2 regions of the Neobacillus terrisolis genome follow, and region 2 is predicted to be linked to the other one. Evidence: predicted binding sites of a transcription regulator. Region 2 holds the regulator's gene; the other holds the start of a gene.

What was found. Region 2 encodes Rex, which represses fermentation and respiration genes when NADH is low (regulators of the CRP and FNR family bind a similar motif). Its sites were predicted from a motif close to TTGTGAAATATTTCACAA; they were not measured.
Region 1: qoxA (cytochrome aa3 quinol oxidase subunit II) is a predicted target of Rex. The motif match lies at 1,648-1,665, and genes of this name have one in related genera.

Annotation. Positions count from the first base shown of each region.
Region 1 is NZ_JBKFGH010000006.1:160,700-163,951, forward strand. It holds gene qoxB (cytochrome aa3 quinol oxidase subunit I) at 1-641, opposite strand, end outside; gene qoxA (cytochrome aa3 quinol oxidase subunit II) at 631-1,599, opposite strand; gene ACI48O_RS04755 (mechanosensitive ion channel family protein) at 1,926-2,822, shown strand; gene ACI48O_RS04760 (cation:dicarboxylate symporter family transporter) at 2,847-3,252, opposite strand, start outside.
Region 2 is NZ_JBKFGH010000047.1:5,144-8,395, forward strand. It holds gene ACI48O_RS22020 (ABC-F family ATP-binding cassette domain-containing protein) at 1-278, opposite strand, end outside; gene moaC (cyclic pyranopterin monophosphate synthase MoaC) at 423-917, shown strand; gene ACI48O_RS22030 (redox-sensing transcriptional repressor Rex) at 943-1,596, shown strand; gene ACI48O_RS22035 (YdiK family protein) at 1,613-1,828, opposite strand; gene ACI48O_RS22040 (CPBP family intramembrane glutamic endopeptidase) at 1,825-2,556, opposite strand; gene groES (co-chaperone GroES) at 2,848-3,135, shown strand; gene groL (chaperonin GroEL) at 3,202-3,252, shown strand, end outside.

The DNA of each region.
Region 1 (3,252 bases), on a different contig from region 2:
GTTCGCATCTTTAAAATTGTGACAATGAAGTTAATTCCTGTCATTAATGTTCCGATCCCTGCAATTTGTAAGGCAACGGCATAATAGTTATTTCCAATCCCAGGAGTAAACTCTTTCCCGGCAAGTGGGAAGTACGAGGTCCAGCCAGCATCAGGTGAACCACCGACTACGAAAGATATATTAAAGAGCATGGCACCAACGAAAAATAACCAGAAGCTAAGTGCATTTAATTGTGGGAACGCAACGTCTCTCGCTCCGATTTGTAAAGGAATAATAACGTTCATTAGTCCAATTAACAGCGGCATAGCCATAAATAAAATCATGATGACCCCATGGGTAGTAAAAATCTCATTGTAATGTTGGGCATCTAAAAATTCCATTTCAGGTCTTGAAGTTTGGACCTTCATTAACAGCCCGTCAATCCCGCCGCGAAAGAACATCAATACTCCGGCAAGGATGTACATGATCCCGATTTTTTTATGATCTACAGTGGTGATCCATTCTGTCCATAACCAGCGCCACTTCTTAAAATATGTGATTCCAGCAACAATTCCGATCATTGATAGTAAAATCGCAATCTGAGATCCTATAATAAGAGGATCTCCAGTCATCATGAAAAACTCTTTCCAATTAATGTCCATGCTGTTCACCTCCATCATTATCGTTCATGTTATTTTGAGTTTCAGCATTCGTATTTTCTTCTTTGAATATTTCCCCTTGATATCCATGGGTCTTATAAAGCTCAGGGTTGGTAATAGTTTTTGAGTCCATTTCAGAATGGTCAATCCATTCCAAGTGTGTATTTGAATAAGTAAGTCGGCCTAAGTGAGTTGGTTTTAGCAGCTCTTCGTATTTCTTTTCAGACAGCTTTGGAGCAGTCTTTTTTACATCCTTTACCCATTGTTCAAAATCGATTTGGGTTTGCGCTAAAACTTCAAATTCCATATCGGCATAGCCACGACCGTTAAAGTTCGTATTTCTTCCTAAATAGGAACCAGGGTGGTCTGCTACCACATATAATTGAGTTTGCATTTTATTCATCGTGTATTTTTGACCAGCTAATGCAGGTACCCAAAATGATTGCATTGTACTTGCTGATGTTAATTTAAAGAGGACTGGACGATCTTCAGGAATGTTGACATAATTGATGGTTTCAATTCCTTGTTCCGGGTAACTAAAGATCCATTTCCAGTCTGCAGATGTTACATGGATCGTAAGCGGTTCTTTCTTTTCATATCCCTCTGGAACTTTCTCAAGTGCGTATAGTGTTTTAACCGTTGGAATCGTTAATGCGATCACGATTAAAATGGGAATGGCAGTCCAAATGACTTCAAGTACCATACTGCCGTGTTCTTCTGGTGGCTCGTAATCTTTGTTTTCGCGTCTTTCACGATATTTCCACACTATGTAGCCAAATAAACCAAATACAACAACTACTACAAGTAGCATGAAAATAAGGGACCAGTTAATCAAATCTAAAATACTGCGAGCAACAGGACCCTGTGGATCAAAAACAACTAAGCTTGGTTCACAGCCGCTTAAAAGTACAATAGTAAGTGCGGCCAACAGGGAGAGCAAAAAGGTTTTTTTAGGATTCATTTTTTTTACTCCTTTTAAGTTTTTAATAAAGATGGGAAAAAGACATAAATGTAAAATAATTCACAATCTTAAATCAATAATTATAATAATTATTAAACGATAATTATTATTTCTACTACATAAATGATGATAACATAAAAAAATCCCAAATAATGATCAAAGTTTGAATAAATTGTGACAAATGTTTGAAGGGTTAATTATCCATTACTGGACAAAATTGTTTGAGGGTGTAGCGGGTATACTACTTATTAGTGAACATAGATTGAAGTTTAAAGGAGAAAAGTGCGGTATAATAGCCTATATAGAGAGATATGGGGGGATAAAGTATGGAGAATTGGACACAATCAATTTTTACTTTTTTTAAAATCGAATGGGAGAATGTTCAAGATTATTTTTTATCTCTCATTCTTACTGCTGTTGTTTCATACTTGACGATTAGAATCATCCGTTTGTTCATCCATCAATTTTTTAAACGAACTCATTTTATCGATGAGAAAAAAGAAAATACAATTGAGAGCGTAGTTAGGAATACCGCAAACTATATTTTGTTTTTTGTTATTTTATTTGCGGCAATTAAGCCTTTTGTCGAAAATTTAAAAGAGTTTATTATGGCTGGAGGAATCATTGCAGCAGTTGTTGGTTTTGGAGCGCAGAAGGTCATCAATGATCTATTAAGCGGGATGTTTATCATATTTGAACGTACCATTCAAAAAGGAGATTTTATTAATATAAATGAAGAACTTGAGGGAGGAACAGTTGAAGAACTCGGGTTTCGGGTTGTTAAAATCCGGTTGATTAATGGAAAGCTAGTTACAATCTCTAACGGTGAGATCCGTAAACTTGTTAATGGTTCAGTTGATATGAGACGGGTTTTTGAAAGTGTCATCGTATCATTTAATGAAAATCCAGGAAAAATAAAGGCACTGCTCGAGGGCGTATGTACTGAATTAAACGAACGGCATAAGGATTTCTTATTAGTGGATAAAACGACTGGAGAATATAAAGAAAAATACCAATTATACGGACTTCACTCATTAGATGTAAGCCCAATTGGTTACAAATTTTCGATTACTGCAACAGTGAACGATATCGATTACATAACAGCTGCAAGAGAAACTAAAGAGCTATTGGCTCAAACGATGTATGATAACAGGGTCATCATGCCCGCTCAGCAAATTGTTTTGCAAAGAGAAAAAGAACGAGAAGCCACCTTACAAAAGTAAAAAGCTGCCAAATGGCAGCTTTTTTTATGAAACTTTTTCAATTTTAACATTAGCTTTTTGAGGTCTAAATTCGCCTTCCCATTTTGAAATAACCGCCGCAGCAAGAGAGTTCCCTACTACGTTAACAGATGTACGAGCCATATCAAGAAGACGGTCGATTCCAGCAATGAAAGCTAAACCTTCAACTGGGATTCCAACAGAGCCCAAAGTTGCTAATAATACAACAAATGAAACGCCTGGAACTCCAGCAATCCCTTTGGAGGTTACCATAAGGACGAGCATAAGGGTAATTTGCGAGCTAATTGGCATGTCAATCCCATACATTTGTGCAATAAAGATTGCTGCCAATGCTTGATACAAAGTCGAACCATCAAGGTTAAAGGAATATCCAGTAGGAATGACAAAAGAAGTAATTGATTTAGGACAGCCG
Region 2 (3,252 bases):
GATTCAAATACGGTAAGCATTTCTTCCCAAATCGACAATGTTGATTCAAGTCCGGTATTTTGCGCTAAATAACCGATGGTTACTTCCTTTGGCTTCATGATTTCTCCGGAATCATACGACATGTGTCCGGCGATAATTTTAAGTAAGGTTGATTTTCCTGCCCCGTTTCGACCAACTAATGCAATTCTGTCACGGGTTTGTACTTCAAGTTTTATATTCGATAAAATAAGATCTGCGCCATAAAATTTATTTAATTGGTTAACCTGCAATAATATCATGATATTCACCTCAACTACGATAGAGTAAGTGTAACGTATTCCTGGCATATCATCAATAACCGTAACATGTGAAGAAAAATACAAGTTTGATTCACACTTCATGGAAAAAATAGTGTATCATTCATAAAGAGAGGTGTTGTATGCATGGGAGAATTTACTCATTTTAATGAAGAAGGCCGTGCGAAAATGGTCGATGTAAGCAGTAAACCGGAAACTGTTCGAACGGCAGAAGCCCATTCAAGTATCACTGTAAGCAGTGAAATATATGAGAGAATCACCAATAATGAAATGAAAAAAGGGGATGTTCTTGCGGTAGCACAGGTAGCAGCAGTAATGGCCTGCAAGAAGACGTGGGAGATCATTCCGATGTGTCATCCTATTCCGTTAAATGGTGTCGATGTTTCTTTTTCATGGGAAAAAGAAAATGATGAATATACATTGCTCATTTCAGCGAAGGTGAAAACAAAAGGAAATACTGGTGTCGAAATGGAAGCGTTAACAGCTGCGTCGGTTTGTGCGTTAACGGTTTATGATATGTGCAAAGCCGTAGATAAAGGCATGGTAATTGGAAAAACATATCTGATCGAAAAAACCGGTGGAAAAAATGGGGACTTTCGTAGAGAGAACCGTGTGAAATAATCTTAAATGGGAGAGGCGTGTTGACATGTCGAATGACAATACAACCAAAATTCCACAAGCCACTGCAAAGAGATTACCACTGTATTATCGTTTTTTGAAAAATTTACATTCATCAGGTAAACAGCGTGTATCATCAGCAGAGCTAAGTGAAGCAGTTAAAGTTGACTCAGCAACGATTCGACGGGATTTTTCTTATTTTGGCGCATTAGGGAAAAAGGGCTATGGCTACAATGTTAACTATTTGCTAACCTTTTTTCGAAAAACGCTGGATCAGGACGAACTGACGAAGGTTGCGTTAATTGGTGTCGGGAATCTAGGAACGGCATTTTTAAATTACAATTTCTTAAAAAATAATAATACAAAGATTGAAATCGCATTTGATGTAGATGAGGCGAAGGTCGGCACAAAAATTGGAGATGTACCCGTTTACCATATGGATGATTTAGAGCAAAAGATCGAAGAAGAGGATATTCAAGTGGCCATTTTAACGATACCTGCTCCTGTGGCCCAAACTACTACGGATCGGCTCGCATCTGTAAACATTAAAGGGATTCTAAATTTTACACCTGCTCGATTAAATGTCCCTTCAAGCATTCGAGTTCATCATATTGATTTAGCGGTAGAATTACAATCACTCGTCTATTTCTTAAAGCATTATCCAAATAGCACAGAAGAATAATCAAAAAATGAGCCCGTTATCTAGGCTCATTTTTATTTTGGGTTATTTTTCTTAATTTAAAGTAAAGGGCTACCAATTTTAGCCCAGAGCCGAAATCAAATGTGGCGAGGAGGACAAGGATGATACTAAAGAAATCCCAGCCATATTGATTAACATTATCAATCGCAAAATAGGTAAATAAACAAGCTAAAACAATATGAATACTTCCGGTAAGCAAAGGTGATTGTATCATAAAAATCCTCCGATAAAGCTTTGAATTTTTTCTGATTGTTCAATGAGCCGATCGATATCCTCTTTATACACAGTTTGGATCAGCACAACGAGCGTGTTCATTGAAACATGGGCAAAGATGGGTACGATAATTCGCTTTGTTTTTACATAAAGATAGGCAAAGGTAAAGCCCATCGCTGAATATAACAAAGTATGCTCCGGTTCCATGTGAGCTAAAGAAAAAATAACGGAGCTTATGAGAGCAGATAAAAAGAAATTCAGTCGTTGATAAAGAGCTCCAAAAATAATTTTTCGAAAAACAATTTCCTCTAAAATAGGTCCGATGATCGAGCTGATTAAAATAATAACTGGAAAGCTTTCGATCACGGTTAATATTTGTTGGGTATTATCCGAGCCTATTTTGATTCCTAGCATCGCTTCAATATTGGCTGCAACTTGTTGAGCAAATAAGGCAAGAAAAACACCGGAAATGGCCCAGAAGATCGACAAGGATATACTAGCTTGATTCCGTTCTAACCTAGTCGTAAATTCACCGCGCAAAACCCAAAGCACAAGGATAAGGGATACAGTAAAGCTTGTGACAAGCCAAATCGGAACGGCCAGTATTTTCATTTCGCTCGCTGAATATCCAAATAGAGTCCCAATGTAGGCGGTTAAGGGTAAACCAACAAGACTAGACAATTGTAGAGTTAAAAAGATAATAATGACGATCCAATACTCTTTTTTCAAATTATGCTTCTCCTTAAAAAAACTAATGAACTAAGCTCAATTGTACAAATTATCAAGGGTAGATACAAATGAATAAGATTTGTAGAAAAAATTTTTTGCCAATATGGATAAAAACGGTAATAAGATGCATACTTTATAAGGTTGAGAAAAGCATGGACCAAAATAAAAAAAATTTACCATCTCTCTTGCAAAAGATGGTGCAATTATTTATTATAATAATTGTGTTAGCACTCGATAGAGGAGAGTGCTAATAAATAATAATCTACATATTATTTGAGGAGGTTGTTTCTCTTGTTAAAGCCAATTGGTGATCGTATTGTTATTGAGCTTGTTCAGTCAGAGGAAAAAACTGCAAGCGGTATTGTTCTACCGGACACTGCTAAAGAAAAGCCACAAGAAGGAAAAGTAATTGCTGTTGGTTCAGGTCGTGTTCTTGACAGTGGAGAGCGTGTGGCAGTAGAGGTTGCTGTAGGCGATCGCATTATCTTCTCAAAATACTCCGGTACAGAAGTGAAATACCAAGGTACTGAATATTTAATTCTACGTGAAAGCGATATTCTTGCTGTAGTAGGCCAATAATCATTGATCTGTCACGATCATGACTAATAATAAGATAAACGAAGATTAAGAGGAGGTTATTAAACGATGGCAAAAGAAATTAAATTCAGTGAAGACGCACGTCGCTCAATGCTTCGC